One region of the Streptomyces sp. 11x1 genome, then DNA from elsewhere that is predicted to be linked to it. Evidence: riboswitches for the same ligand, from Rfam matches in the RefSeq annotation. Region 1 holds a riboswitch; each other region holds the start of a gene.
What was found. A riboswitch is a leader RNA that binds a small molecule or an ion and turns the genes downstream of it on or off. The one in region 1 is predicted to bind thiamine pyrophosphate.
Positions count from the first base shown of each region.

Region 1 (10,357 bases):
GTAGACCCCCACCACGTTCGGGTGGGAGAGCCGGGCCACCGACTTCGCCTCCCGGATGAAGCGCTCGACGAACGTCCGGTCCGCGGCCAGCGTCGGATGCATCACCTTGAGTGCGAGCACGCGGTCGAGGCGGGTGTCCACGGTCCTGTAGACCGTGGCCATCCCGCCGACCGCGATCCGCGCCTCGACTCGATACCGGCCGTCGAGCACCTGGCCGACAAGCGGGTCCTGAAGGGTCGTGTCCACGCAGGTGAGTGTACGAGCCGCCGCCGACAGGCCCATGGGCCCCGGGACCCGAGAGACGTACTGCAGCAGAGCTGTGACCGAGACCGGAGGGCTGTGACGAGCGGGTCTTCGACCGGAACTCGTTCGACTGTTCGAGTGAGGGTGGAGAGGCGTGAGCTCCGCCTCAGAACGCCGGGCGCTCCGGATCCAGCCGCGCCAGTCCCTCGCCGGGGGACGAGGCCTCCGCGAAGTGACGGCGGGGGATACGGCCCGCCCGGTACGCCAGGCGTCCGGCCTCCACCGCGTGCCGCATGCCCTCGGCCATCAGGACCGGCTCCTGCGCCCGGGTCACGGCGGAGGCGAGCATGACGCCCGCGCACCCCAGCTCCATCGCGAGCGCGACGTCCGATGCCGTCCCCGCGCCGGCGTCCAGGATCACCGGCACGCGCGCGTGCTCGACGATCAGCTGGAAGTTGTGCGGGTTGCGGATGCCGAGCCCGGAGCCGATGGGCGACCCGAGCGGCATGATCGCGGCACAGCCCACGTCCTGGAGCTTCCGCGCGAGCACGGGATCGTCGTTCGTGTACGGCAGCACCGTGAAACCGTCGTCGACGAGCGTCTCGGCGGCGTCGAGCAGTTCGATCGGGTCGGGCAGCAGGGTGTGCTCGTCGGCGATGACCTCCAGCTTGACCAGGGACGTACCGAGCGCCTCGCGCGCGAGACGGGCCGTCAGCACGGCCTCGCCCGCCGTGAAGCAGCCGGCCGTGTTGGGCAGCACCCGGATGCCGAGCCGGTCGAGCACCGACAGCACCGAGCCGTGCACGTCGGCGTTCACCCGGCGCATCGCGACCGTGGTCAGCTCCGTGCCGGAGGCCACCAGCGCGCGCTCCAGGACGTCCAGGCCGCTCGCTCCGCCGGTGCCCATGATCAGGCGGGACGCGTAGGTCGTACCGCCGAGGACGAAGGGGTCGTCTGCCATGGGATCAGCCTCCTTGGACGGCGGTGAGGACCTCGACGCGGTCCCCCTCGGCGAGGGCGGTGGTCGTCCACCGCGCGCGCGGGACGACGGTTTCGTTGAGAGCGGCGGCGACACCGGAGACTGACGGAGTGAGCGTCCGCACGATCGCGTCGAGGGCCGTGCCGGGGGCGATCTGCCGCCGCTCCCCGTTGACGGACACGGTCACGGTTCCGGCGGTGCTCATACGGGCTGCTCCAGGAGTTCGCGGGCCGCGCCGGCGCGGAACCGCAGGGGGGTGAAGTCGCGCGCCTCGGCCGGCAGTTCACCGGTGGTCAGCACCTCGGCCAGGACGTCCCCGGTGACCGGAGTGAGAAGCACGCCGTTGCGGTAGTGGCCCGTCGCGAGGAGCAGGCCGTCCAGCCCGCTCGGGCCGAGGAGCGGGGCATTGTCGGGGGAGGCGGGGCGCAGTCCCGCGCGGGTCTCGGTGAGCGGCAGTTCGGTGATCCCGGGGACGAGTTCGTGGGCGTCCCGCAGCAGTTCGTACACCCCGCCCGCGGTGACCGTCGTGTCCCAGCCCTGCTCCTCGCTGGTCGCGCCGACGACGAGTTCGCCGTTCTCGCGCGGCACCAGATAGACCTGGCTGCCGCGCACCACGGCCCGCACGGTACGGCTCAGGAAGGGCGCGTACGGCTTCGGGACGGTCAGCCGCAGCACCTGCCCCTTCACCGGTCGCACCGGCGGCCGCACTTCGGCCGGGACCCCGGCGAGCCGCCCGCTGAGGCTGCCCGCGGCGAGGACGGTGTGCTCGGCGTCCAGCCGGTCGCCCGCGCCGGTGCGGACGCCCGTGGCCCGCTCCCGGGCCACCGACAGCTCCTCGGCCCAGGTCCGGTGGAACACCACCCCGGCGCGTTCGCAGGCCGCCACCAGGGCCGCGGAGAGCCGCCTCGGATCGACCTGGTGGTCCCCGTCGACCCGCAGTCCGCCGCGCACGCCCGGCGCGAGCATCGGTTCCAGGCGACGGCACTCCCGTCCGCTCAGCCACTCCGAGTCGAGGCCCGAGCGGCGTTGCAGGGCGTGCAGTTCGCGCAGATGCGCGCGGTCGTCGGCGTCGAGCGCGACGGCGAGGGTGCCCGAGCGGCGGTAGCCGAGGTCGAGGCCGGTGACCTCGGTCAGCTCGGCGGCGAAGTCCGGATAGCGGCGCGCGGACTCCAGGTTGAGCCCCAGCAGCGTCTGCTCGCCGTAGTGCAGTTCGGTCACGGCGGCGAGCATCCCGGCCGCCACCCGCGCGGCCCCGCCGCCGGGCTCGGGATCGACGACGGCCGTGGCGAACCCGCGCTGCGCGGACCGCCACGCCGTGACGAGACCGATGATTCCGCCCCCCACGACGAGGACGTCTGACGTGTGCGTACGCGACATGGGCGTCCAGCCCCTCCCTTCGCCGGCATGACCCGGATCAGGTTCGTACGGTCGGAGGCCGCCAGCCTCCCTCTCAGCCCGGTGCGTCCGGGCTCCCGCGAGTGCTCTACGGTGGCCCACCCTAGCCCCCGCCGTTCGTCCCAGTAAGGGAGCCCGTGCCCATGGCCCGCTCGCTCGACGGTCTCGTCCTCGCCCCCGTCGCCGACCAAGCCCCAGGTCAGGTGGGCACCCGCACCCGGTTCACGTACCACGAGGAGGACGGCGAGATCTGGGCCGACTACGCGGGCGGCGACGTCGTGCGCGGCCGGCTCGTGGGCACGCGCGCGGGGGACCGGCTGGACTTCCGCTACGTGCAGTTGAAGACGGACGGGACCACCGCCTCAGGGCACTGCGTGTCCCTCGTCGTCGAACTGCCCGACGGGCGGGTCCGGCTGGAGGAGACCTGGCAGTGGGAGTCACGGCCCGGCAGCGGGACGAGCGTGGTGGAGCAGGTCGAGCCGTCGGATCCCACCCCCTGACTGACCGAATATCAGTTGTCTATGGTGATCGGGTGAGCGAGCAGACGCAGCTGAGGGGCGGATCACCGGCGCGGCGCGTCGTCGTGGTGGGCGCGGGCATGGCGGGCGTGCAGACGTCGGTCGCCCTGCGGGAACAGGGTTTCACCGGCGACGTGACCCTCCTGGGCGCCGAGCCGCACCAGCCGTACGACCGGCCGCCGCTCTCCAAGGCCGTCCTGCTCGGCAACGCCGAGGGCTCCGCCTTCGACGTCGACTTCGAGGCGCTCGGCATCGACCTCCGGCTGGGCCGCGAGGTCACCGGCCTGCGCCCCGCCGACCACGAACTCGACACGGCCTCCGGGCCCGTCCCGTACGACGTCCTCGTCGTCGCGACCGGCGCCGAACCGGTCCGGCTGCCGGGTGCCGAGGGGGTGCCCGGGGTGCATCTGCTGCGCACCCTGGACGACGCCGAGCGGCTGCGGCCCGTGCTGGCACGGCAGCACGACATCGTGGTCGTGGGCGCGGGCTGGATCGGCGCGGAGTTCGCCACCGCCGCGCGCGAGGCGGGCTGCGCGGTGACGGTCGTCGAGGCGGCGGACCGCCCGCTCGCGGGCGCGCTCCCCGCGGAGGTGGCCGCCCCGATGACCGCCTGGTACGCCGACAGCGGCGCCACCCTGCGCACCCACGCGCGCGTGGCGCGCGTCGAGCCCGGGACGGTGGTCCTGGACGACGGCACCCGGGTCCCGGCGGGCGCGGTTGTCGTCGGCATCGGCGCGCGCCCCGCCACGGCCTGGCTGAAGGACTCCGGCATCGAGCTCGGCGCCCACGGCGAGGTGGTCGCCGACGACCATCTGCGCACCTCCGCACCGGACGTCTACGCCGTCGGCGACTGCGCCTCCTTCCCCTCGGGCAGGTACGGCCGGCGCCTGCTCGTCCACCACTGGGACAACGCCCTCCAGGGCCCCCGCACGGTCGCGGCCAACATCGTCGGCGAGACCCCCGAGCCCTACGACCCCGTCCCGTACTTCTGGTCCGAGCAGTTCGGCCGGTTCGTCCAGTACGCCGGGGACCACGCCTCCGCCGACACCATGGTCCGGCGCGGCGACCCGACCGGAGCCGCCTGGTCGGTGTGCTGGCTCCGGGAGACCCGGCTGGTCGCCCTGCTGGCCGTGGGCCGCCCCCGCGACCTGGCCCAGGGCCGCCGCCTGATCGAGGCGGGCACAGCGATGGACCCGCTGCTGCTGGGGGACCCGGCGAGGCCGCTGAAGGCGGCGACGGCGTAGGCCGGAGGCGGCTCGGCTACCCACTGTCAGTCCCAGATGGCAGTCTTGGAGACGTGACCGAGATTGACGCAAAGATCGATGCTCTCGTCCCCGCGTGGCTGACCCTCCCCGACATCGCAGAGATGCTGGACGTCGAGGTGACCCGCGTGCGGCAGCTGGTGAAGGAAGGCCAGCTCATCGCCGTACGCCGTGGTGAGAACCGCGCACTGCACGTCCCCGCCGCCTTCATCGACGGAGACAAGGTGGTCAAGGGCCTGACCGGCACCCTGACCCTGCTGAGGGACGACGGCTTCACCGACGAAGAGATGCTGGAGTGGCTCTTCACTCCGGACCCCAGCCTGCCCGGCACCCCGGCCCAGGCCCTGAGCGAGAATCGCGGCACGGAGGTGAAGCGCCGCGCCCAGGCGCTCGCCGTCTGACCGGAAACACCTGAGGCACCAGACACACAGACTGACCGGAGACTCCGGGGGACACCCCCCGGAAGTTCGCAGCAGAGCCGCCTGTACGGCGTACGGGAACGGGGCCCGCCAGGGTCGCGTCCCGTACGCCGCACCGATCACGCACGCCAACGGGGGACGCACCCATGCCCGACGCCGCCGCACAGCTCGCCGACGCCCGGCTCTACCTCTGCACGGACGCCCGCAAGCGCCAGGGCGACCTCCCGCGGTTCCTGGACGCGGTCCTCGCGGGCGGCGTGGACATCGTGCAGCTCCGCGACAAGGGCATGGAGGCCGCCGAGGAGCTGGAGCATCTCCAGGTCTTCGCGGACGCCTGCCGTCGGCACGGCAAGCTGCTCGCCGTCAACGACCGCGCGGACGTCGCCCACGCCATCGGCGCGGACGTGCTGCACCTCGGCCAGGGCGACCTCCCGGTCCCGGCCGCCCGCGCCGTCCTCGGCACGGACGTGCTCATCGGCCGTTCCACCCACGCCGAGGAGGAGGCCGCCGCCGCGGCCGTCCAGGAGGGCGTGGACTACTTCTGTACGGGCCCCTGCTGGCCCACCCCCACCAAGCCCGGCCGTCACGCCCCCGGCCTGGACCTCGTCCGGTACACCGCCGCCCTTGCCACCGACCGCCCCTGGTTCGCCATCGGCGGTATCGACCTCGGCAATCTCGACGAGGTCGTCGAGGCGGGCGCCCGGCGGGTGGTGGTCGTCCGGGCGATCACCGAGGCCGACGACCCGGGAGCCGCCGCGGCGGAGTTCACCAAGCGGCTGCGTGCCCTCTAGGTCCTGTCGTCACATTCCCGTCGTCGCCCGGAGGGCGGCCTGGCGGCGTCGTGGGGGTACCTCCCGGTCGAGCGCAGCCGAGACCGGGGGAGCGTGCTCTCGACACACCGGGCACTGACCCGCGTACCGGACGTACTCGGGTCGGTGCCCGGTGCGTCGAGAGCACGTGCATGGCGTCGCGGGGCAGGCGGGAATGTGACGACAGGGCCTAGTGACCTGAGTCAGAGGTTCGTCGTTGGTTCGGTATGAGTCGTCCTGGCCCGAAGATCCCGCCGTTGTCGTTGACCGATGCCCAGCGTGAGGTGCTTGAGGGGTGGGTGCGTCGCCGGTCGACCGCGCAAGCTCTGGCTCAGCGATCCCGGATCGTGCTGGAGTGCGCCGAGGGGCACTCGATCATGGAGGTGTCACGACGGCTGAAGGCCGCTCCGGACACGGTCCGCACCTGGCGAAGGCGGTTCCTTGACCACGGCCTGGACGGCCTGTGCGACGAGCCGAGGCCCGGTGTCCCGAGGAAGATCACCGATGCCGATGTCGAGCGGGTGATCGTCAAGACCCTGGAGGAGAAGCCGGCCAACGCCACCCACTGGTCAACCCGGTCGATGGCCGCGGCCACCGGCATGTCGCAGTCGGCGATCTCGCGGATCTGGCGGGCGTTCGCCTTGGCCCCGCACCGCTCGCAGACGTTCAAGCTCTCCACGGATCCGCTGTTCATCGACAAGGTCCGCGACGTGGTGGGCCTGTATCTCGACCCGCCGGAGAAGGCACTGGTGCTGTGCGTGGACGAGAAATCCCAGATCCAGGCCCTGGACCGCTCACAGCCGGTGCTGCCGATGATGCCCGGGGTGCCCGAACGCCGCAGCCACGACTACGTCCGCGCCGGCACCACCACGCTCTTTGCGGCACTGGAGGTGGCAACCGGCAAGGTGATCGGTTCACTGCACCGCCGGCACCGGGCCGCAGAGTTCAAGAAGTTCCTGGCCAAACTCGACAAGGAGGTGCCTGCGGACCTCGAGGTGCATCTGATCCTGGACAACTACGCCACCCACAAGACACCCGCGATCAAGAAGTGGCTGGTGGCACACCCCCGTTTCCGTCTGCACTTCACGCCCACCGGCTCATCGTGGCTGAACCTGGTGGAGCGATGGTTCGGCGAGCTGACAGCGAAGAAGCTCCGCCGCGGTGTCCACCGCTCGGTCCAGGCACTCGAGCGCGACATCCGGTCCTGGATTGCCGGTTGGAACGACAACCCCCGCCCCTTCGTCTGGACGAAGACCGCCGACGAGATCCTCGACAAAGTCGCCACCTACTGCCAGAGAATCTCTGACTCAGGTCACTAGGAGACCGCTGAAGATCTTGCTCTGGCCGCCCGACTCACCCTGGATTGCCGGTAAATATCAATCGCCATCAAGTAGGGCAAGCCGGGCGCATTTTCAAGATCTTCAGGACGCTTCTAGCCGGCCGCGCCCGCGGTGGCCTGCGGTCCACGGCTGTCCAAGGCGTGGACACCAGGTCGACAAAGGGGGCAAAAGCACCTGGTCTGGTTGGGGGACGGCCCCGACCTGACTAACCTGCCCGTATGGCCCTAGGAACCGCTTCGACCCGCACGGACCGCGCACGGACCGTGCGTGACATGCTCGCCACGGGCAAAACCACCTACTCCTTCGAGTTCTGGGCACCCAAGACGGAGAAGGGTGAGCGGAACCTCTGGAACGCCCTCCGCAGGATCGAGGCGGTCGCGCCCAGCTTCGTCTCCGTGACGTACGGAGCGGGCGGTTCCACCCGGGCCGGCACGGTGAAGGCGACCGAGCAGATCGCCGCCGACACCACCCTCACGCCGGTGGCCCATCTCACCGCGGTCAGCCACTCCGTCGCCGAACTGCGGAACATCATCGGCCAGTACGCGGACGCCGGCATCCGCAACATCCTCGCCGTCCGGGGCGACCCGCCCGGTGACCCGATGGGCGAGTGGATCGCGCACCCGCAGGGTCTGACCTACGCCGCCGAACTCGTCCACCTCATCAAGGAGTCGGGCGACTTCTGCGTGGGCGTGGCGGCCTTCCCGGAGATGCACCCGCGCTCCCCGGACTGGGACAGCGACGTGGCGCGCTTCGTCGACAAGTGCCGGGCGGGCGCCGACTACGCGATCACGCAGATGTTCTTCCACCCCGACTCGTATCTGCGTCTGAGGGACGCGGTCGCGAGGGCCGGCTGCGAAACCCCCGTGATTCCCGAGGTCATGCCCGTCACCAGCGTGAAGATGTTGGAACGGTTGCCGAAACTCAGCAACGCCGCCATCCCGAACGCCCTGAAAGAGCGGATCGTCACAGCCAAAGACGATCCGGCCGCTGTACGCTCCATTGGCATCGAGTTCGCCACGGAGTTCTGCGCGAGGCTGCTGGACGAGGGAGTCCCCGGACTTCACTTCATCACCCTGAACAACTCCACCGCGACTCTGGAAATCCACGAGAACCTGGGCCTGCACCATCCACCACGGGCCTAGACCGGTCGCACTCGCGTACGACACACTGCGTAGCGGCTACAGGGAGAGGGGCGTACATGGGCTGGGCGGTCCTCTACATCGCGTTCGGCGTCGTCGCGTTGTGGCTGCTGGGTGAGGTGCTGCTGCAGTACAAGGCGCGTCTGCGCTGGCGTCTGCTCGCCTTCGCGGGCTTCCTCGGTGTCGTCCTCGGTGTCCTCATCCCCAACGTGATCGTCATCGGGCTGGGCGCGATCGCCTTCGCGGTCGGGCAGACGTACGTGACGCTGTCGTTCCGGCGCGGCTTCGAGGCCGGCTGGGCCGTCCGCCCGCGCTCCGGCGAGGGCGAGGACGGCGGCCGGCTGCCCAAGGCCAAGAAGCGCCGGCGCGGCGAACCGGACCGCCAGGACCCGACCCTGGAGGTCACGGACCTGGAGACCACCGCCGCCGGAACCTACGCCCAGGGCGACGACCTGCTCGACGACCGCGACGACGACGTGTTCGTCCGCCCGCAGTCCACGCCCTCCCCGGCCCCCGTCTACTCCCCGGAACCCATGCCGGACGACACCAGCACCTACGGCATCTACGGCGACGACAACGCCTACGCGGGCGCCACCGGCCAGCGGCAGGCGACCGCCGACCAGGCCGCGCAGGACGAGGCCTTCGCCTACTACGGCTACGACCAGCAGCAGTACGGCTACGACCCGTCGCAGCAGCAGTACGCCGCCTACTCCGACCCGTACATCGGCACCCAGACGTACGACGCCACGGCCTCCTACGACCAGTCCTACGGGCAGCAGGGGTACGGGCAACAGGGCTACGGCCAGGACCAGTACGGCAACGGCGGCTACGGCGGCGAGACCCCGCCCGGTGGCGTCTGGGTCCCCCAGCAGCGCAACACCGACGACCCGTTCGGCTCGGACCTCCCGTCGGACCAGCAGTACCCGTACCAGGGCAACGGCAACGGCAACGGCCAGAACGGCTACGACGAGCAGCAGTACCGTTTCTGAAGGATCCGTCCGGCCCCCGCTCCGGCCCCGGTGAGCCTCACTGGGAGCCGCGGAAGTCCGGTCCCTCGACGAGCAGTCCCGCCACCAGCGCGCCCGACATCCCGGCGTGCGGAAGACCGCCGCCGGGATGGGACCAGCCGCCCACGGTGAACAGGCCCGGCAGAGCGGTGGTGTTGGACGGGTGCAGCCATCGCCCGTCCGCCGCGGCGAGCGCCGGCGCCGGGACCGCGCCCCCCTCCGCACCGGTCGTCCGCGCGATGTCGGCCGGGGTGCGCACCTCGCTCCACAGCAGACGCTTGCGCAGATCGGGGACGGCGCGCTCGGCGGCGTCGACGAGCCGCTCGGCCGACACCTCGAAGTCCTCCGACTCCGCGCCGCTGCGCTCGGGTCCGGCGGGGACCGCGCACGTGACCGTGACCGCCTCGTGGTCGGCGTCCGGGACCAGTGCCGGATCGTCGGGGCGCAGCACCGTCACCGTGGGTCGGGCGAACGTCCCGTGCGATGGACCGAAGAGCAGGTCCAGCTCGGCGTCACGATCCTCCGCGTGCACCACCGTCCGGTGCGCCGCGCCCCCGGGCCGGCCCCCGCGCAGCGCCAGCAGCACGGTCAGCCGACTCGTCGCCCCGCGCTGGGCCTGCACCTCGCCGGCATCCCGCAGGACCGACCGCCGCGCCAGGCGGCTCAGCACCTCGGGCGCGACCCCGGCGACCACGAAGTCGGCCTCGGCCACCGCGCCGTCCGCCGACTCCACCCCGGCCGCCCGGCCGTCCTTCTCGACGATCCCGGTGACCTCGGCGCCGAAGACGAACTCGACCCGGCGGGCCAGGCACCGCTCGTACAGTGCCCGCGCCAACTCCCGCAGACCGCCCCGGACGTACCAGGTCCCGAAGGCGTGGTCCAGGTAGGGCAGAACCGCCGCGCTCGCCGGGACGTTCCTCGGGTCCAGGCCGTACGCGAGGGCGTGGCTCTCCAGCAGCGCCGTCAGCCGGGGATCGCGCAGTTCCCACGCGCCGACCTCGGCGAGGGTGGCGGCGCGGCGGGTGCGCAGCAGCCGCCTGTGGGGGACCGAGGGGTACGGTTCGCGCTCGGCCAGGACCTTCCAGTCGGACCACAGCGGCTCCTCCAGGAGGGGCCGCCGGGTGCGGTCCCAGGCCTCGCGGGCCCGCACCAGGAAGTCGCCCCAGAGGTCGCCGGCGCCCGGGCCGAGCGCGGAGTTCAGGACGGCGACCACGCCCGCGCGGGAGGTGCCCGGCAGCAGGAGGTC
Region 1 covers NZ_CP122458.1:8,023,880-8,034,236, forward strand. Annotated here, with positions in the region: gene pknB (Stk1 family PASTA domain-containing Ser/Thr kinase) at 1-246, opposite strand, end outside; gene P8T65_RS35190 (thiazole synthase) at 410-1,204, opposite strand; gene thiS (sulfur carrier protein ThiS) at 1,209-1,409, opposite strand; gene thiO (glycine oxidase ThiO) at 1,424-2,599, opposite strand; TPP riboswitch at 2,597-2,708, opposite strand; gene P8T65_RS35205 (hypothetical protein) at 2,761-3,117, shown strand; gene P8T65_RS35210 (FAD-dependent oxidoreductase) at 3,150-4,379, shown strand; gene P8T65_RS35215 (Rv2175c family DNA-binding protein) at 4,433-4,798, shown strand; gene thiE (thiamine phosphate synthase) at 4,963-5,607, shown strand; gene P8T65_RS35225 (IS630 family transposase) at 5,853-6,944, shown strand; gene metF (methylenetetrahydrofolate reductase [NAD(P)H]) at 7,184-8,107, shown strand; gene P8T65_RS35235 (hypothetical protein) at 8,164-9,093, shown strand; gene P8T65_RS35240 (NAD(P)/FAD-dependent oxidoreductase) at 9,131-10,357, opposite strand, start outside.

Region 2 (10,357 bases), 5.1 Mb from region 1:
CACGGCGGGGACGGGCTCCACGGCCCCCGGTGCCGCCGGGGTGGCGTCCTGTCGCGGGGCCGCGCGGGGCGCGGTCGTCCAGGCCGTGAGCAGGAGCGCCGGCAACAGGCACAGCAGCAGGGCCCGCCACGGGCGGACACGTCGCGGGGAGGTGCCCCCGTGAGGCATCTGGTGAGGCATCTTGCGACTCATCTCGTCAGGCATCTCGTCGGACATGGGGGAAGCGTCCCGCGAGTGGCGCGATCATGGCCGGGAGCTGTGGACTACTCGTCGGTTGTGGATAACGGCGTCACCCGGGGCCTCGCGGGTCCCGTACACTTCTGGTGGCGATCCGGGTCACCGGGTCGACTTCGCACGCCCCGGTACGAGGTCCGTCAGATTCGTCGGACGGTCCGTATCAGCGCCCCTCGGTCCTCAGTGGCAACGGCGCATCGCGGGCGTCAGGCGCGGGAGCCGTCCGGTTCTCGCGGCACAACCGAGAAATTCAAGGAGAACGGCCATGGCCGTCGTCACGATGCGGGAGCTGCTGGAGAGCGGCGTCCACTTCGGTCACCAGACCCGTCGCTGGAACCCGAAGATGAAGCGCTTCATCTTCACCGAGCGCAACGGCATCTACATCATCGACCTGCTCCAGTCGCTGTCGTACATCGACCGCGCCTACGAGTTCGTCAAGGAGACCGTCGCCCACGGCGGCACGGTCATGTTCGTCGGCACGAAGAAGCAGGCGCAGGAGGCCATCGCCGAGCAGGCCACCCGCGTCGGCATGCCCTACGTCAACCAGCGCTGGCTGGGCGGCATGCTCACCAACTTCTCGACCGTCTACAAGCGTCTGCAGCGCCTCAAGGAGCTCGAGCAGATCGACTTCGAGGACGTCGCGTCGTCGGGTCTGACCAAGAAGGAGCTCCTGGTCCTCTCGCGTGAGAAGGCCAAGCTGGAGAAGACCCTCGGTGGTATCCGCGAGATGCAGAAGGTGCCCAGCGCCGTCTGGATCGTGGACACCAAGAAGGAGCACATCGCGGTCGGCGAGGCCCGGAAGCTCAACATCCCGGTCGTCGCCATCCTTGACACCAACTGCGACCCCGACGAGGTCGACTACAAGATCCCCGGCAACGACGACGCGATCCGCTCCGTCACGCTGCTCACCCGTGTGATCGCCGACGCGGTCGCCGAGGGTCTCATCTCCCGCTCCCGCGTCGCCACCGAGGGCAAGGGCGACAAGGCCGCGGGCGAGCCGCTGGCCGCCTGGGAGCGCGACCTGCTCGAGGGCGAGAAGAAGGCCGACGAGGCTCCGGCCGCCGCTGAGGCCCCGGCTGCCGCTGAGGCTCCGGCCGAGGCCGCTGCCGAGGCCCCCGTCGCCGAGGCCCCCGTCGCCGAGGCTCCGTCCGCCGAGGCTCCGGCCGCGGACGCCGAGCAGGCCTGACCTTCACGGTCGTAGGGCTGTCGACATGACGGCGGGTGGCGCCGAGCGCGCCACCCGCCGTTCACCTGCAGCCCGTAGATCTTCGGCGGGCGCCCGCCCTACGAGCGGCGGCGGACGCCGACTTCGAGACTTCGAACTCCGAGAAGAGATTCACAGATCATGGCGAACTACACCGCCGCCGACGTCAAGAAGCTCCGCGAGCTCACCGGCGCCGGCATGATGGACTGCAAGAAGGCGCTGGACGAGGCCGAGGGCAACGTCGACAAGGCCGTCGAGGCCCTGCGCATCAAGGGCCAGAAGGGCGTCGCCAAGCGCGAGGGCCGCTCCGCCGAGAACGGCGCCGTGGTCTCCCTCATCGCCGACGACAACACCTCCGGTGTCCTCGTCGAGCTGAAGTGCGAGACGGACTTCGTCGCCAAGGGCGAGAAGTTCCAGGCCGCCGCGAACGCCATCGCCGCGCACGTCGCCGCGACCTCCCCGGCGGACCTCGACGCCCTGCTCGCCTCCGAGATCGAGGCCGGCAAGACCGTCCAGGCGTACGTCGACGAGGCCAACGCCAACCTCGGCGAGAAGATCGTCCTCGACCGCTTCGCGCAGTTCGCCGACGGCTTCGTCTTCGCCTACATGCACCGCACCATGCCCGACCTGCCTCCGCAGATCGGTGTCCTGGTCGAGCTGGACAAGGCCGACGCCGACCTCGCCAAGGGTGTCGCCCAGCACATCGCCGCCTTCGCGCCGAAGTACCTCTCCAAGGAGGACGTGCCGGCCGAGGTCGTCGAGTCCGAGCGCCGCGTCGCCGAGGAGACCACCCGCGCCGAGGGCAAGCCCGAGGCCGCCCTGCCGAAGATCGTCGAGGGTCGCCTCAACGGCTTCTTCAAGGACGCCACGCTGCTCGGCCAGCCCTACGCGCTGGACAACAAGAAGTCCGTCCAGAAGGTTCTGGACGAGGCCGGTGTCACCCTGAAGCGCTTCACGCGCATCAAGGTCGGCATCTGAGTCCGTTACGCGACCAGCGCCCGGCCCCGATAGGGTCGAGTGCAGTCGTTCGTGTACGCCGCCCCGTGCGCGCGTGACGCGATGCGGACGACAGCAGATCTGACGAGGAGGCCATTGCCGCGCATGGGATGCGAACACCACCCCACCGGCAATGGCCTTCTTCGTATGTGCGACACGTAAAGAGGCGAGATCTCCATGACCACCAAGCCCCAGAAGAGCGACGACGGCAAATTGAGCGGCCGGTTTCTGCTGAAGCTGTCCGGAGAGGCGTTCTCCGGGGGCGGTGGCCTCGGCGTCGACCCCGACGTGGTGCACGCGATCGCCCGGGAGATCGCGGCCGTCGTACGCGACGGCGCGGAGATCGCCGTCGTCATCGGCGGCGGCAACTTCTTCCGCGGCGCCGAACTCCAGCAGCGCGGCATGGACCGGGCCCGCTCCGACTACATGGGCATGCTCGGCACGGTCATGAACTGCCTCGCCCTCCAGGACTTCCTGGAGAAGGAGGGCATCGACAGCCGCGTCCAGACCGCCATCACCATGGGCCAGGTCGCCGAGCCGTACATCCCGCTGCGCGCCGTGCGCCACCTGGAGAAGGGCCGTGTGGTCATCTTCGGCGCCGGTATGGGTATGCCCTACTTCTCCACCGACACCACCGCCGCGCAGCGCGCCCTGGAGATCGACGCCGAGGCGCTGCTGATGGGCAAGAACGGCGTGGACGGGGTCTACGACTCCGACCCCAAGACCAACCCGGACGCGGTCAAGTTCGACTCCCTCGGCTATGGCGAGGTGATCACCCGCGAGCTGAAGGTCGCCGATGCCACCGCGATCACGCTCTGCCGTGACAACAAGCTCCCGATCCTCGTGTTCGAGCTTCTCAAGGAGGGCAATATCGCGCGGGCCGTCAAGGGTGAGAAGATCGGCACTCTCGTGGGTGATCAGGGAAGCCGGGCCTGACCGGGTCCTTCCCCTGCCCGGGGGACGGAGCCTGACCGGGGGATGGACAATGTCCTGCCGGTCGGGAACCGTGCAGGAACAAGACGCGACGCAGCCGGCCGCCGACCAGACCAAGTACAGCTGCCGGGCCTACTCAAGACACGCAGGAGCAAGTGGTGATCGAAGAGACCCTCCTCGAGGCCGAGGAGAAGATGGAGAAGGCCGTCGTGGTCGCCAAGGACGACTTCGCCGCGATCCGCACCGGTCGTGCGCACCCGGCGATGTTCAACAAGATCGTGGCTGACTACTACGGTGCGCTGACGCCGATCAACCAGCTCGCCTCGTTCTCGGTGCCGGAACCGCGCATGGCCGTGGTGACCCCGTTCGACAAGACGGCCCTGCGCAACATCGAGCAGGCGATCCGCGACTCCGATCTCGGCGTCAACCCGAGCAACGACGGCAACATCATCCGGGTGGTGTTCCCCGAGCTGACGGAGGAGCGCCGCCGCGACTACATCAAGGTCGCCAAGAGCAAGGCGGAGGACTCCAAGGTGTCCATCCGCTCCGTCCGCCGCAAGGCCAAGGACGCGATCGACAAGCTCGTCAAGGACGGCGAGGTCGGCGAGGACGAGGGCCGTCGTGCGGAGAAGGAGCTCGACGACACCACCGCGAAGTACGTCGCTCAGGTGGACGAGCTGCTCAAGCACAAGGAAGCGGAGCTCCTCGAGGTCTGATGAACGACTCTTCCTGGGGGGCGCCGCCACAAGCCGGGTACTGGGCGCCGACCGACCGGGGACCTGTCCAGGGGCATGCCCCGGCGGGTCCCACGTACGATGCGCCTGAGGCCCAGCAGACTCGCCCCATGCCCATCGTGCCCGATGTACCCGCGCATGGCGGGAACCAGGACGACGACCGGGGGGCCGCTCGGCAGGCCGGTCCCCCGTTCCGCGACGAGACGCCGTCGGCGCAGCCCCACGGGGCGGCGTCGCAGAAGCCGGAGCCCATGCCCGACGCCCCGCAGCCCGCCCCGCAGAAGAAGAGCGCGGGCCGTGACCTGGGCGCCGCCATAGGGGTCGGCGTCGGACTCGGTGTGGTCATCGTCGCCTCGCTGTTCATCGTCAAGGCGGCCTTCGTCGGGGTGATAGCGGTCGCCGTGGTGGTGGGGCTGTGGGAGCTCACCTCGCGCCTGGCGGAACGCAAGGGCATCAGGGCGCCCCTCGTGCCGCTCGCGGTCGGCGGGGCGGCCATGGTCGTCGCCGGCTATGTCCGCGGGCCCGAGGGGGCCTGGGTGGCCATGGCGCTCACCGCGCTGGCCGTCCTCGTCTGGCGGATGACGGAACCGCCGGAGAACTATCTGAAGGATGTCACGGCAGGGGTCTTCGCCGCCTTCTACGTGCCGTTCCTGGCCACGTTCGTCGCGCTCATGCTCACCGCCGACGACGGGCCGCAGCGGGTCCTGGTGTTCCTGCTGCTCACCGTCGTCAGCGACACGGGCGCGTACGCCGTCGGCTGGCGCTTCGGCACGCACAAGCTGGCGCCGCGCATCAGTCCCGGCAAGACCCGCGAGGGGCTGCTCGGCGCGATCGCCTTCGCCATGGTCGCGGGCGCGCTGCTCATGGAGTTCGTCATCGACGGCGGTGCCTGGTGGCAGGGACTGCTCCTCGGTCTCGCCGTCGCGGCCAGCGCCACGCTGGGCGACCTCGGCGAGTCCATGATCAAGCGGGACCTCGGCATCAAGGACATGGGCACGCTCCTGCCGGGCCACGGCGGCATCATGGACCGCCTGGACTCGTTGCTCCCGACGGCCCCGGTGGTCTGGCTGCTGCTGGTGCTGTTCGTGGGCTCGGGCTGACCGTCGATCGAGCACGCTGAGGTGAGTGGGCCCCGTCCTGGTTCCAGGGCGGGGCCCATTCTCCGTAGCCCCCTCGCGAGATCGGCAGACGTCGATAGAGTCCGTGTCCATGGGGAGAGCGCGGGTGGGGGACGACGGCAGGTATCACGGCGATCTGCCGTGCCGATGGTGCGAGACACTCATCGACCAGGCGGGCCGGCGCAAGCCGCGGTTGTACTGCCGTATGTCCCATCGCTGGAAGAACTACGGTGCGTGGGTCGTGGGCGTGGTGGGCGGAGTCTTCTGAACCGACGACTGGCCGGGGCCATACAAATTGATCTGCGACACTGGGTGGGTTATGCCGAAGCCCGGAGAACTCACATTCGTCGCCCCCCGCGGAGCCAAGAAGCCGCCGCGGCATCTTGCTGATCTTTCGCCTGTGGAGCGGAAGGAGGCTGTTGCCGCGATCGGGGAGAAGCCGTTTCGCGCCAAGCAGCTGTCGCAGCACTACTTCGCGCGGTACGCGCACGACCCGGAGCAGTGGACCGACATCCCCGCGGGTGCGCGGACGAAGCTCCAGGAGGCGCTGCTTCCGGAGCTGATGACGGTCGTGCGGCATCTGTCGACGGACCAGGAGACCACGCGCAAGACGCTGTGGCGGCTGTTCGACGGGACGCTCGTGGAGTCGGTGCTCATGCGGTACCCGGACCGGGTCACCATGTGCATCAGCTCGCAGGCCGGATGCGGGATGAACTGTCCGTTCTGCGCGACCGGTCAGGCCGGGCTGGACCGAAATCTGTCCACCGCCGAGATCGTCCATCAGATCGTGGACGGGATGAGGGCGCTCAGGGACGGTGAGATTCCCGGCGGGCCCGCGCGGCTGTCCAACATCGTCTTCATGGGGATGGGCGAGCCGCTCGCCAACTACAACCGGGTCGTCGGGGCCATTCGCCGGCTCACCGATCCGGAGCCGGACGGGCTGGGGCTGTCGCAGCGCGGGATCACCGTGTCCACGGTCGGACTGGTGCCCGCCATCCACCGGTTCTCCGACGAGGGCTTCAAGTGCCGGCTCGCCATCTCCCTGCACGCGCCGGACGACGAACTGCGCGACACCCTCGTCCCCGTGAACACCCGGTGGAAGGTGCGCGAGGTCCTGGACGCCGGATGGGAGTACGCGGCCAAGTCCGGGCGTCGGCTGTCCATCGAGTACGCGCTGATCCGGGACATCAACGACCAGGCATGGCGCGGTGACCGGCTGGGCCGGCTGCTCAGGGGCAAGCCGGTGCATGTGAACCTGATTCCGTTGAACCCGACTCCGGGCTCCAAGTGGACCGCCTCCCGGCCCGAGGACGAGAAGGCCTTCGTCGAGGCCATCGCCGCCCACGGCGTGCCGGTGACCATCCGGGACACCCGGGGCCAGGAGATCGACGGGGCGTGCGGTCAGCTCGCGGCGACCGAGAGGTAGTCTGAGACCCGTACGTACATATTCATATTCCGACAGGGGAGCGCCACAGCGCTGAGAGTGCGGCATTCGGGCCGCAGACCCTCTGAACCTCGCCCAGGTCATTCTGGGTAGGAAGTTCGGTCATCACTCAAGCTGTTGCGCCCTGCCCGGGACCCTCGAAGCGACGAGGGGCCCGGGCAGGGCCGCGTCTCTTCCTGGTCACCTCCAGGAGGATTGAATTCAGTGGGCATCACCAGGAGAGCAACGGTTCTCGTCGTCGGCCTCGGGCTCGCCGCGCTGTCCGCGTGCGGCTCGTCCTCGGACGACACCGGCGCCGGCGGCACCAAGACCGTCACCGTCGTCAGCCACGGCTCCTTCGCCTACTCCAAGGACGTGCTGAAGGCGTTCGAGAAGGAGTCCGGGTACAAGGTCAAGGTACTGAAGAGCGGCGACGCAGGGCAGGCCGTCAACCAGGCCATCCTGACCAAGGACAACCCGCAGGGCGACGTCTTCTTCGGCGTCGACAACACGCTGCTCTCGCGAGCGCTCGACAACGGCCTCTTCCAGTCGTACGAGGCGAAGGGGCTCGACAAGGTCGGGGCCGAGTACCAGCTGGACAAGGACGAGCACCGGGTCACGCCCATCGATTCGGGTGACATCTGCGTCAACTACGACAAGGCGTACTTCGAGAAGAACAAGATCGAGCCGCCGAAGACCTTCGACGATCTGATCAAGCCCGAGTACAAGGACCTTCTCGTCACCGAGAACGCCTCCACCTCCTCGCCGGGACTCGGCTTCGTCCTCGGTACGGCCGCGAAGTACGGCGACGGAGGCTGGGAGGGTTACTGGGAGAAGCTCAAGGCCAACGGTGTGAAGGTCGTCGACGGCTGGGAGCAGGCGTACTACCAGGAGTTCTCCGGATCGACGGACGGCAGGAAGGCCGGGGGTGACCGGCCGCTCGTCGTCTCGTACGCCTCCTCGCCGCCCGCCGAGGTCGTCTACGCGGACCCGCGCCCGAAGACCGCGCCGACCGGGGTCGCCGAGGGCACCTGCTTCCGGCAGATCGAGTTCGCGGGGCTGCTGAGCAACGCGAAGAACGCCGAGGGCGGCAAGGCGCTGATCGACTTCCTGATCTCGAAGCGCTTCCAGGAGGACATGCCGCTCAACATGTTCGTGTACCCGGTGGTCGAGGGAGCGTCCGTGCCGGCCGAGTTCACCGAGTACGGGCCCGCGGCGAAGGACCCCGAGACCATGGCGCCGGAGAAGATCGCCGAGAACCGTGACCAGTGGGTCAAGTCGTGGACCTCCCTCGTACTGAAGTAGTCAAGGCGGCCGAGGCAGCCGAGGCAGCCGAGGCGGCCGAGGGCGTCGGGGCGGCCGAGGGCGTCGGGGCGGCCGAGGGCGTCGGGGCGGCCGAGGGCGTCGGGGCGGCCGAGGGCGTCGGGGCGGCCGAGGGCGTCGGGGCGGCCGAGGGCGTCGGGGCGGCCGAGGGCGTCGGGGCGGCCGGGGACGTCGGGGCGGCACAAGCCGTAGCGCGTCGATCTCGTCCGTCCCGTCGACCCCGTCGACCCCGTCGACCCCGTTCACCCCATCCTCCCCGTCCTGGTCGGTCGGGCGGGGCGGCTCGGGTCGGTCTCATGGCGGTGCCCGTCTTCTTCTTCGGGGTCTTCTTCGCCTACCCCGTCGCCGCGATCGTCGTCCGGGGGCTCAAGGCGGAAGGCACCTGGCACCTCGGGCGGATCGGGGAGGTGCTGGGGGATGCCGGCATCCGGCACGTGCTCTGGTTCACCACCTGGCAGGCGCTCGTGTCGACCGCTCTCACGCTGGCGATCGCGCTCCCCGGCGCGTATGTGTTCGCGCGCTTCGATTTCAGGGGCAAGGACCTTCTGCGGGCGGTCGTGACCGTGCCGTTCGTCCTGCCGACCGTGGTCGTCGGGACCGCGTTCCTCGCACTGGTCGGGCGCGGCGGGCTCTTCGACGAGCTGTGGGGCGTACGGCTGGACACGACGGTCTGGGCGATCCTCCTCGCGCATGTGTTCTTCAACTACGCGGTCGTCGTACGGACCGTCGGCGGGCTCTGGTCGCAGCTCGACCTGCGGCAGGAGGAGGCCGCGCGGATGCTCGGCGCGTCCCCGTTCGCGGCCTGGCGCAAGGTGACCCTCCCGGCGCTCGCGCCCGCTGTGGCCGCCGCCGCGCTGATGGTCTTCCTGTTCACCTTCACCTCGTTCGGGGTGGTGCAGATCCTCGGCGGGCCGACGTTCTCCACCCTCGAAGTGGAGATCTACCGGCAGACCTCGGAGATCTTCGACCTGTCCACCGCCGCCGTGCTGACGCTGGTGCAGTTCGCCGCGGTCGGGCTGATCCTCGCCGTGCACGCCTGGACCGTACGGCGGCGGGAGACCGCCCTGCGCCTGGTGGACGCCTCGCTCACCGCCCGGCGACCGCGCGGGGCCGGGCAGTGGGCACTACTGGGCGTGGTCCTCATGACGGTCGTCGTGCTGATCCTGCTGCCGTTGGGCGTGCTGGTGGAGCGGTCGCTCGACGCACCCGGCTTCGGTTACTACAAGGCGCTGACCAGTGACGAGAGCGGAATCTTCCTGGTCCCGCCGATCGAGGCGGTCGGGAACTCGCTGCGCTACGCGGCCGCCGCGACCGCCATCGCCCTGCTCGTCGGCGGACTCGCCGCCGCCGCGCTCACCCGGCGGGCGGGCCGGCTCGTGAGGGGCTTCGACGCGCTGCTGATGCTGCCGCTCGGGGTGTCCGCGGTGACCGTCGGCTTCGGGTTCCTGATCGCGCTGGACGAGCCGCCGCTGGACCTGCGGTCGTCCTGGATCCTGGTACCGCTCGCCCAGGCCCTGGTCGGCGTCCCCTTCGTGGTGCGCACCATGCTGCCCGTCCTCCGCGCGGTGGACGAACGGCTGCGGGAGGCGGCGGCCGTGCTCGGGGCGTCGCCGTGGCGGGTGTGGCGCGAGGTCGATCTGCCCCTGGTGCGGCGGGCCTTGCTGGTCGCGGCCGGGTTCGCCTTCGCCGTGTCGCTCGGGGAGTTCGGGGCGACCGTCTTCATCGCGCGCGCCGACAATCCGACGCTGCCGGTCGCCGTGGCACGGCTGCTCGGACGGCCCGGCGAGCTCAACTACGGCCAGGCGATGGCCCTTTCGACGATTCTGATGGTGGTGTGCGCGGTGGCCCTGCTGGTGCTGGAACGCCTCCGTACCGATCGGACGGGGGAGTTCTGATGGTGCTGCTCAGGCTTGAGGACGCGACCGTACGGTTCGACGGGCGGTCCGTGCTCGACGCGGTCGACCTGGAGGTCGCCGAGCACGAGATCGTGTGCGTGCTGGGGCCCAGCGGCAGCGGCAAGTCGACGCTGCTGCGGGTGGTCGCCGGGCTCCAACTCCTCGACGGCGGACGGGTCTCGCTCGACGGGCAGGACCAGCGCGGCGTGCCTGCCCACAAGCGCGGTGTCGGCCTGATGTTCCAGGACCACCAGCTCTTCCCGCAGCGGGACGTGGCGGGCAACGTCGCCTTCGGGCCCCGAATGCACGGCGCGGCGAAGGACGAACGCGCCGTACGAGTACGGGAGTTGCTGGAGCTGGTCGGGCTGCCCGGGGCCGCGCGTCGGCGCGTCGGGGAGCTGTCCGGGGGCGAGCAGCAGCGGGTGGCGTTGGCCCGGGCCCTCGCGCCGCGCCCCCGGCTGCTGATGCTCGACGAGCCCCTCGGCCAGCTGGACCGA
Region 2 covers NZ_CP122458.1:2,943,533-2,953,889, reverse strand. Annotated here, with positions in the region: gene P8T65_RS12780 (M23 family metallopeptidase) at 1-168, opposite strand, end outside; gene rpsB (30S ribosomal protein S2) at 500-1,420, shown strand; gene tsf (translation elongation factor Ts) at 1,580-2,416, shown strand; gene pyrH (UMP kinase) at 2,612-3,370, shown strand; gene frr (ribosome recycling factor) at 3,526-4,083, shown strand; gene P8T65_RS12755 (phosphatidate cytidylyltransferase) at 4,083-5,201, shown strand; gene P8T65_RS12750 (hypothetical protein) at 5,311-5,487, shown strand; gene rlmN (23S rRNA (adenine(2503)-C(2))-methyltransferase RlmN) at 5,539-6,645, shown strand; TPP riboswitch at 6,670-6,777, shown strand; gene P8T65_RS12740 (thiamine ABC transporter substrate-binding protein) at 6,868-7,947, shown strand; gene P8T65_RS12735 (iron ABC transporter permease) at 8,262-9,860, shown strand; gene P8T65_RS12730 (ABC transporter ATP-binding protein) at 9,860-10,357, shown strand, end outside.
Region 2: it holds a riboswitch for thiamine pyrophosphate, as region 1 does, so the genes downstream of both, P8T65_RS12740 (thiamine ABC transporter substrate-binding protein) here and thiO (glycine oxidase ThiO) in region 1, are expected to answer to the same signal.

Region 3 (10,357 bases), 2.7 Mb from region 1:
GACAGGACAGCAGAAGGCCCGGAATCAGTGTCCCGGTGGCGGGCGACGGGTGGAGACACAAGGAGCAAGGGCGATGCGGGAGATCTTCGAGGGGATGCCGTGGTGGGTGAAGTGGATCGCGGTGCCGGTCATCGCCCTGCTGGTGTTCGGAGGGCTGATAGTCAGTGTTGTCCAGGTCGTGGTGGGCCTGCTCTTCAAGGCGCTGATCTTCGTGGCGCTGGTCGGCGGACTGATCTACGTCGTCAGGAAGTTCACGGCGGGATCCTCGTCACGCGGCGACTGGTGAGGCGTCAGCGCCGTGCAACGGCTGTGGCGTGAGTGGGTGAGCCCGGTCAGGGCGCGCCGGTAACAGGAACGTGAGGTTCCCTCGCCAGGGGGAAGTTTCCCGGCGGGGCCGTCTGCGGGCGGTGACGGGCGGCTAGAGTCCGGAAACTCGCCGCGGGATCGAACCCCGCAAGCGGCGCATCTCCTCCCGTGTCGCCCGCACGGGCGGCCCTCCTCGCGCTTCGGGAGCGACCCTTGGCCACGGCTGACACCGCATCAGCAGAACCGCTCTCCCCGTCCCCCCGGCCACGCTCCCGGTCGTCTCAGAGCACGGTTCCTCCTACGCAGCCGGGCCCCAGATCGACGCCTGCGACGGTAGCCGAGCCGTCACGTGTCCGGGCCCCGGAGACGCATGGCCCACCGGCATCTCCGCGGGCGACGCCCTCGACGGCCCTGGCGCCTCCTGTGCAGCCACGTACCTCGCCGGGCGAGGAGAACGTGCGGCGGCCCGAGCCTTCCGCGTCCCGGAAGCGGGCACAGCGTCCGGCGGCCGCGGGGCCGGCCCCGGCGCCGTCATCGCCGACCAGGACCGAGGCGCGGCCGCCGGCACCACCGCTCCGGAACCAGGCGCAGACGACGGGGCTCGTCCGCTCGGTGCCGTCCCACGGGCACGGGCCGGGGCGAGGGGCCCGCATCCCCTCGCCCGCGCCGCCGACCGTGCCGGAGGCGAACTCCGGCACCCTCATCGGTTCCGTGCAGAGGGCGATGCGGCTGCTGGAGGCCGTCGCCGAGCGGGAACACGGAGCACCCGCCAAACAGTTGGCACGGGACGCCGGTCTCGCGTTGCCCACGGCCTACCACCTGCTCCGCACCCTGGTGCACGAGGGCTATCTGCGCCGGGAGAAGGGGCTGTTCTTCCTCGGTGAAGCGGCGGAGCGGCTGAGCAGCAGCGGAGCGCAGCAGAAACGTCGCAGCACGGTGAGTGAGGCGCTGGCGCACTGGCGGGACACCCTGGGCGTGCCCGTGTACTTCGCCATCTACCGGGACGGCGAGATCGAGGTCATGTGCGTCGCCGACAGCCCGAGCATCCCGGCCGTCGAGGAATGGGCCGACTTTCGTGAGACGGCGCACGCCCACGCCATCGGACAGTGCCTGCTGTCCCAACTGAGCGAGGGGGCCCGCCTCGACCATCTGGACCGCCACCCGGCGCAGTCCCTCACCCCGTACACGGTTCGTGACGAGGAGACACTGCTCCGGCGCCTCGGTCGCCTCGGGCGCATGGAGCCGGTGGTGGAGCATCAGGAGTACGCCCTCGGGACGGTCTGTGCCGCGCTTCCCCTCACCGTGGGGACGACTGCCGGGGCCCTCGCCATCTCGCTGCCCTCGCACCAGGCGGCCCGGCTGATGCCGGTGGCCCATCAGTTGCAGACGGAGATCGGGAAGCTGCTAGGGACACTCGCGATCTCTATCAGCATCTGAAAAATCACTCCTTGTGATCTCTCGTGTACTTTCAGCAAACTTCCAGGGGTGTCAGGCGGATGATTCCTGGCCAGTCGACGAACACGGCGGGGTAGGCGATGCACGAGTCGGTACAGGCAGAGGTCATGATGAGCTTCCTCGTCTCGGAAGAACTCTCCTTCCGCATTCCGGTGGAGCTGCGTTACGAGACCTGTGATCCCTACGCCGTGCGGCTGACCTTTCACCTGCCCGGAGATGCCCCGGTGACCTGGGCGTTCGGGCGGGAGCTGCTCATCGACGGAGTCGGGCGGCCGTGCGGGGACGGGGACGTCCACATCGCGCCCGCCGATCCGGAGACGTTCGGCGAGGTCCTGATCCGCTTGCAAGTGGGGAGCGACCAGGCGATGTTCCGAGTCGGCACGGCGCCGCTGGTGGCCTTCCTGGACCGCACGGACAAGCTCGTGCCGCTGGGGCAGGAGCGTTCCCTCGCCGACTTCGACGCACTGCTCGACGAGGCTCTGGACCGCATCCTGGCGGAGGAGCAGAGCGCGGGCTGAACGTTACGGCGCCGGGGTGCCGTAACGCTTCAGCGCTTGCGCCGGCGCCCCCTTCCACCACGAGCCGGAGCGGGCACGGACGCCGCTTCGGCGCTGTTCGGACGGTCGGCTGCGACGACCAGGGCGGCCAGCGCGGTAGTCACCGGCACCGATGCCACCAGGCCGATCGAGCCGACGAGCGTGCGCACGATCTCCTCCGCGACGAGCTCACTGTTGGCGACCGTGCCGACACTGCTCTGCGCGATCGAGAAGAGCAGCAGGAGCGGCAGCGCGGCACCGGCATAGGCGAGAACGAGGGTGTTGACCACCGATGCGATGTGGTCGCGGCCGATCCGGATGCCCGCGCGGTACAGGTTCCGCCAGCCCATCGTCGGATTGGCCTCGTGCAGCTCCCACACCGCCGACGTCTGGGTGACGGTCACGTCGTCGAGCACGCCGAGCGAGCCGATGATGACGCCCGCGAGCAACAGGCCACTCATGTCGATCGTGGGGTACAGCCCATGGATCAGACCGGTGTTGTCGTCCGTGTTGCCGGTCAGGTAGGCCGAGCCGATGAAACCCGAACCCAGCAGCCCGATCAGCAGCAACGAGATCAGGGTGCCGATCACCGCCACGGAGGTCCGGGCGGAGAGCCCATGGCACATGTATAGGGCGATGAGCATGATGGCGCTCGCCCCGACCACCGCCACCACCAGCGGGTTCGAGCCCTGCAGGATGGCCGGCAGGATGAAGAGGGTCAGCACCAGGAAGCTGATGGCCAGCGCCACCAGGGCCATGAGGCCGCGCATCCGGCCCACGACCACCACGGCGAGTGCGAAGATCCCGGCGAGCAGCACCATCGGGAACTTCCGGTTCACATCGGTCACCGAGTACTGCAGGTCCTTGGGCGCGGCGGGTTCGTAGGCGACCACGACCTCCTGGCCCTGCTCCAACTGCCGTGACTGGTCGGGCTGGACGATCTCGGTGAAGGTACGCCCCTTGTCGTCACCGGTGTCGACCCGGACCGTGGCCTTCTTGCAGGTGCCGTTCGCCTGCTGCTGGGCCGACGAGCCCTCGGCGGTGGACGTGTCGCCGGTCGGGGTCCCGCCCGAGGCGTTCACCGAAGAACAGCTGACCTCTTCGACCTTGGTGACGGTGGCCTGCTGTGTCTGTCGGTCGAAGCCCACCCCGGTGCGTTCGTGCGCGGGGGCGCCGCCGGGCCAGAGCACGACGAGACCCACGACGACCGCGGTCGCGAAGGGGATCAGCACCGCCGCGATGACCTTGCGCAGGTGCTGCGACACGGGGGCGGCGGGGCCGTGGCTATGGCTGTGCGAATGGCCGCCGCCGGAGGACGGGCCTTGGCCGTGCCCTCCACCGGAGCCGTGGCCGCCACCGGAGCCGTGCCCTCCACCGGAGCCGTGCCCTCCACCGGAGCCGTGCCCTCCACCGGAGCCGTGCCCTCCACCGGAGCCGTGGCCGCCACCGGAGCCGTATCCATGGCCACCGTCGGATCCATGCCCATGGACGTTTCCAGGGCCATGGCCGTGGGGCGGCTCGGGGGGCGGAGGCGGGGGCTGCTGCGTCGTGGTCACCGACCGATCATCGCAAGAACGAGCGATGCCCACTGTTCACCGCGCCACATCTGCCGCTAGCGTGGAGGCACCTTTGCACACGCGGGAGCTCGGAGCACCGGGCTGAGAGGGCGCTGACCTCCGCAGACGCGATGTTTCACGTGGAACATCGTCGGGCGGAAATTGCTGCGTCGACCGCTGAACCTGTTACCGGGTAATGCCGGCGTAGGGAGTAGGTCTCATGACCATCGAGGACACACGCACGCCTGCCTCCAGCCAGACGGACGGGGCATCCGCCGCACCCCAGGGCGAGAACAGCCAGGGTGAACAGCCCCTGGAGGCCGGGAAGTCCATCGGCTGGCACAAGGCGTACATCGAGGGCTCACGCCCCGATCTGCGCGTGCCGGTCCGCCAGGTGCATCTCACCAATGGACAGTCCGTCACCTTGTACGACACCTCCGGTCCGTATACCGATCCGACCGCGGAGACCGACGTCAGGCGGGGGCTGCTCCCCCTGCGCGAGAACTGGATCATCGCCAGGGGAGACACCGAGGAGTACGCGGGCCGTCCCGTCCGCCCCGAGGACGACGGGATCAAGCACACCTCGCCGCGTGGCGGGCTGCGCAACCTCGACGCGGTGTTCCCGGGGCGGCCGCGCCAGCCGCGCCGGAGCCGCGACGGCCAGGCCGTGACCCAACTCGCCTACGCACGACGCGGGGAGATCACACCCGAGATGGAGTACGTGGCCGTTCGGGAGAACGTCTCGCCGGAGGTCGTCCGCGAGGAGATCGCCGCCGGCCGGGCCGTACTGCCCGCGAACGTCAATCACCCCGAGATCGAGCCGATGATCATCGGGAAGCGGTTCCTGGTGAAGGTCAACGCCAACATCGGCAACTCCGCGGTCACCTCCTCCATCGAGGAGGAGGTCGAGAAGATGACTTGGGCGACCCGCTGGGGTGCCGACACGGTCATGGACCTGTCCACCGGCCGGAACATCCACACCACCCGCGAGTGGGTGCTGCGCAACTCCCCCGTCCCCATCGGCACGGTGCCGCTGTACCAGGCGCTGGAGAAGGTCGACGGCAAGGCCGAGGAGCTCACCTGGGAGATCTACAAGGACACCGTCATCGAGCAGGCCGAACAGGGCGTGGACTACATGACGGTCCACGCGGGTGTGCGCCTCGCGTATGTGCCGCTCACCGCGAACCGCAAGACCGGCATCGTCTCGCGCGGCGGCTCGATCATGGCGGCCTGGTGCCTCGCCCACCACAAGGAGTCGTTCCTCTACGAGAACTTCGAGGAACTGTGCGAGATCCTCGCCGCCTATGACGTCACCTACTCCCTCGGTGACGGCCTGCGGCCCGGCTCCATCGCCGACGCCAACGACGAGGCCCAGTTCGCGGAGTTGCGCACCCTCGGGGAACTCAACCGGATCGCGAAGCGTTTTCACGTACAGACCATGATCGAGGGCCCGGGACATGTCCCGATGCACAAGATCAAGGAGAACATCGACCTGCAGCAGGAGATCTGCGATGAGGCTCCGTTCTATACGCTCGGCCCGCTGACGACGGACGTCGCACCGGCGTACGACCACATCACCTCGGGCATAGGCGCCGCGATGATCGCGTGGTGGGGCACGGCGATGCTCTGCTACGTCACGCCCAAGGAGCACTTGGGACTGCCCAATCGCGACGACGTGAAGACCGGCGTCATCACCTACAAGATCGCGGCCCACGCGGCGGACCTTGCCAAGGGGCACCCGGGCGCACAGGAGTGGGACGACGCGTTGTCGGACGCCCGCTTCGAGTTCCGCTGGGAGGACCAGTTCAACCTGGCCCTCGATCCCGACACGGCACGCGAGTTCCACGACGAGACCCTCCCGGCGGAGCCGGCCAAGACGGCGCACTTCTGCTCCATGTGCGGTCCGAAGTTCTGCTCGATGAAGATCTCCCAGGACATTCGTCGTGAGCACGGTGGTTCCCGGGCCGAGATCGAGGCGGGTATGGCCCAGAAGTCCAGGGAGTTCGCCGAGGCGGGGAACCGGGTCTATCTGCCGATGGCGGACTGAGGGGCGATACGAGGATCGAGGCACGGTGGCGGGAGCGTTCACGTTCGCCCGAGGGGCGGGGGTTCGTGCGTGGCTCCCGCTGTCCGGGCGCGGAGCCACGAGCCTTCGCGTGGACCGCGTTCCCCGGGCGACGAGCGGTGCTCTTCCGGCCGTTGCCGGGAGAGCCCGCTGCCGCGGGGCGGGCGGTGGACGGGCCGGTTGTCAGTCGGGCTGGTGCTCCGGGCCGCCGAAGTCCGGGCTGGAGAAGTCCGGACTGCTGTAGCTGGGCCGGGAGCCGGAGCTGCCGCTGTCCGGGCTGCTGAAGCTGGGACGGTTGTAGCCGAGGTGCGGCATACGGCTGGGTGGGGCCGGACGGTCCGGCTCCAGCAGCAGCGCCGGACCCGGGTTCGCGAGGGCGTCGCGGAGGAACGGCAGGATGCCGCGCTCCAGGAGAGCCTCGCGCCAGGCTTCCCTGGCCCGGGTCAGCTCCTCGTTCAGCTCGCTGCGCGCTCCGACGTCGAGGAGCGCGGTGGCGTTGTTGCGCAGGGCGGTGAGCAGGAGGCCGACCGCGGCCACCAGGATCGCCGCCGCGGTGACCGCACCGAAGACCCAGCCCGTGGTGAGGAGGGTCTCGGCGATCGCCCGCTCGGGGTCGAGCGCCTTCATGACGTACCCCACGAGCAGGAAGAGCACCGCCGCGGTTCCGGCGAGCACCGGAGCGAGTACCGCGGCGACGGCACCGGCGCCCGCCCCCACCGCCTCCGTGACCTCGCCCACGGTGGCGGCGAGGCTCACCGTGGAGCCGTCCGGCTCGCTGGAGCCGGACGCTGTCCCCTCGGATGCGGGCGTGGTGGCCGACGGAGGGCTGCGGAACTCGTCGCGGACCTTGACGTAGTACTGGTATTCGGTCGCCGCGGCGGCCGTGATGATCGCCGAGGCGTTGAGGGCCATCGTGCGCAGCTGTTCGGTGTTGAGCCGCTGGAGGCCGGCGGCGAATTCCGGGCGGTGTGGTGCGGAGCGCAGCGCCTCGCCGAGGATCCGCTCGTATTCCTGGCGGTCCTCACTGAGCAGGTGCTGCGGAACGCTGTTCATCTGCATCCCCCGATGCTCCGTAGGGCTTGTGGCTCGGCATGCTGACGAGCCGTCGGGCAGAAACGGAGGGGAGCCTGCTACGGATAAGCCGATGGTAGAGCGGTGACGGCAGGCGGTGACAGGGGGTTTGAAGAAATTGGCCCCTGGCCAGCGAAGTCTTCCGACGGGAAACGCCTGCCCGTTGACGACTCAGGTAGGCAGGGGAAGTTCCTGGACCAGCAGTTTTCCGGCCATGGTCACCCCGCCGTCCATGGCGACGGCCAGACCGTCCGCATAGGTGTACGGTCCGTCGACCGAGGGACCGGTGCCGTCCTCGCCGTCCTCCGAGCCGACCTCTCCCAGGAGGTAGGGAATCGGGCTGTGACCATGGACGATGCGGGTGCCGCCATACGTTTCGAGCAGCGAGCGCACGGCGTCGGCGCCGCCCTCGTCCCGGAAGGCGAAGCGGCGGGTGAACTTGCGGAAGAGGTCCCAGACCTCGTCCGCGTCGTTGCGCGTGATCGTCTCGCGGATGGTGTCGTTGACCGCCTCGATGGAGTCGCCGTAGTCGCGGTAGGCGGTGGTGTCGGAGTGCACCAGGAGGTGGCCGTCGACCTCCTCCATGGCGTCCAGACGGGCCATCCACTGGAGGTGATGGTCCTGGAGGCGGTCCATGTCGGTCTTCTGGCCGCCGTTGAGGAGCCAGGCGGCCTGGAAGGTGGCCGTGCCCGCGCCGGAGTTGACGGGGGTGTCGCCGAACCGCTTGGCGCCCAGCAGCAGCAGCTCGTGGTTGCCCATGAGTGCCTTGCAGTAACCGCCGGCCGCGGCGGCCTCGGCGGACAGACGCATCACGAGGTCGATGACGCCGATGCCGTCCGGGCCCCGATCGGTGAAGTCGCCCAGGAACCAGAGGCGGGCGGCGCCCGCCGACCAGTTGCCCGCGGCGTCGACGAGGCCCTTTTCGCGGAGCGCGGCGAGGAGCTCGTCCAGGTAGCCGTGGACGTCCCCGACGACGAAGAGCGGGCTCGGCCGGGCGGAGGACGGCTCGGCCGCCGCGGCCTCCGGGTCGATCACGACCTGGAGAGTGTCGCCCCGGTTGATCACCGGAAGGTCTCGCTGGGTCGGGGTGTATCCCTCGGGGTAACCCTCGGGATCCTCGGCGGGCCCGGTGGCTTCGCCGGGGTCCGCGGAGTGTCCGTACGGACCGGCCTCGTGGACGTACGCGGGCACGCGGAAATCGCGCACCGTCGGCGTCCGCACCTCGGGTCCCTGACCGGCCCCCTGCGTCATCGACCCCTCCACCACCATCGCCCGCATCTGCACCGCATCGGACTGCCTGGTCGCGACGGTCCGCGGTGTGTGCGCCCATCATAGGAATGCGGATCGCGCTGTGTGATGACCCAGGGGTGGTGAAATGGCGCAGGGCCACAGTTCACCGCGGTTTTCTCCCGAATTGGGCGGGGCTCTCCCCGCCCAATTCCCGTTCGCATCCTCAAGTGGGACGTCAACCCGCTTCAGGTGATCGTGGCGGGCTGACCGTCGTGCGTGGTGGACGCCGCTCGGACGAGGTCCGCACGATCAGTTCCGTCGGTATCACCTGCTCGACCGGTTGGTCCGATTCGACCCCCTCGATCGCGTCGATGAGGAGCTGGACCACGGCCGTGCCGATCCGGCGCGGCTTCAGTGAGAGCGTGGTGATCGGTGGCTCGGTGGACGCGTACACGGCGGACTCGCTGCAGCAGACGAGCAGCAGGTCGTCGGGGACGCGCAGGCCGTAACGCCGGGCCGCGGCGAGCAGATCGGTGCCGTTCGGGTCGAAGAGGCCGTAGACCGCGTCCGGGCGGTCCGGGCGGGCCAGCAGCCGGTCGGCCGCGACGGCCCCGGCGCACGGATCGTGTGCCGGATAGGACTCGTAGACGGGATCCTGGCCCACGCGCTCGCACCAGCGCAGGTACGCGGTGGTGGAGAGATGGGTGTACGTGTCCGTCGAGGTGCCGGTGAGGAGTCCGATCCGGCGGGCGCCCGCGTCGGCCAGGTGGTCGAGGATGCCGAGGACGGCTGCCTCGTGGTCGTTGTCGACCCACGCGGTGACCGGCAGCGAGCCGGCCGGCCGGCCGTCGGAGACCACCGGTAATCCCTGGCGGACCAGTTCGCTGACGACCGGGTCGTGGTCGGAGGGGTCGATGACCACGGTGCCGTCCAGGGCGACATTCGACCACACGTCGTGCCGCGAGGTCGCGGGGAGGATCACCAGGGCGTAGCCCCGGGCCAGCGCGGCCGAGGTGGCTGCCCGCGCCATTTCCGCGAAGTACGCGAACTCGGTGAAGGTGAAAGGTTCATCCCCGTATGTGGTCACAGTCAGGCCGATGAGGCCCGACTTGCCGGTTCTGAGAGTTCGGGCGGCCGCCGAGGGGCGGTAGCCAAGTCGGTCGGCGACCTCGCGTACATGGCGTCGGGTGGCGTCCGGGAGCCGGCCCTTGCCGTTGAGGGCGTCGGAAACGGTCGTGATGGAGACTCCGGCGGCGGCGGCCACGTCCCGGATGCCCGCCCGGCCAGACCGGCTGCCTCGGCGGGGAGTTTCCGCGCGGCTCACCTGGTGCTTCCCTGCTGCTGTCATGGCGAGCCGATAGTAGGGCTCATGCGGTGGGGTAGTGCGGACGCATATGCACTCGTTGACAGGCACGTTTCTGCAAGGTCAGAAAGGGGTAATTCCCTTGCATTGCAAGGGAGTTGAGGGCTCGTATGTCAGGACGTGACTTGTCGACGCGCATGGGCCTGCCAAGTAGCTGATGTCTCGAAGAGGTCTCAACTCACCTGGACGGGTGATGCGCGCTACGGCGTGAGCCACCGGCGCGCGCGTCCACGAGCGACGCGCCCCCTGATTCGTACACCTTCGTGCGCTGATGCCCCTGGGGCTGGTGTGACGGCGGAGGCGTGGACACGGTGTGGATGCCGGTACGGACGCGGTTGTCCACAGGCCATTCGCAGGGGCGCTGAATCCTCATAAGGTGAGAAGCATTGAGTCGACGAGGAGGACTGCGGTGAGCGAGACAAGCCCCAAGCTGCGAGCCGAGCTAGAGGGGATTCCCACCTACAAGCCCGGCAAGCCGGCCGCGGCGGGCGGCCCGGTGGCGTACAAGCTGTCCTCCAACGAGAACCCGTATCCGCCGCTGCCCGGCGTGCTGGAGAGCGTGACGGGGTCGGCCGCGTCCTTCAACCGGTACCCGGACATGGCGTGCACGGGGCTCATGAGTGAGCTCGCGAACCGCTTCGGGGTGCCGGTCACGGATCTCGCCACGGGCACCGGCTCGGTCGGTGTGGCCCAGCAGCTGGTGCAGGCGACCTCGGGGCCGGGCGACGAGGTGATCTACGCCTGGCGGTCGTTCGAGGCGTATCCGATCATCGCC
Region 3 covers NZ_CP122458.1:5,353,184-5,363,540, forward strand. Annotated here, with positions in the region: gene P8T65_RS23440 (DUF5326 family protein) at 74-286, shown strand; gene P8T65_RS23445 (hypothetical protein) at 588-1,010, opposite strand; gene P8T65_RS23450 (IclR family transcriptional regulator) at 1,018-1,743, shown strand; gene P8T65_RS23455 (SsgA family sporulation/cell division regulator) at 1,842-2,279, shown strand; gene P8T65_RS23460 (YibE/F family protein) at 2,309-3,853, opposite strand; TPP riboswitch at 3,925-4,081, shown strand; gene thiC (phosphomethylpyrimidine synthase ThiC) at 4,074-5,900, shown strand; gene P8T65_RS23470 (hypothetical protein) at 6,102-6,977, opposite strand; gene P8T65_RS23475 (metallophosphoesterase) at 7,161-8,240, opposite strand; gene P8T65_RS23480 (LacI family DNA-binding transcriptional regulator) at 8,455-9,567, opposite strand; gene hisC (histidinol-phosphate transaminase) at 9,992-10,357, shown strand, end outside.
Region 3: it holds a riboswitch for thiamine pyrophosphate, as region 1 does, so the genes downstream of both, thiC (phosphomethylpyrimidine synthase ThiC) here and thiO (glycine oxidase ThiO) in region 1, are expected to answer to the same signal.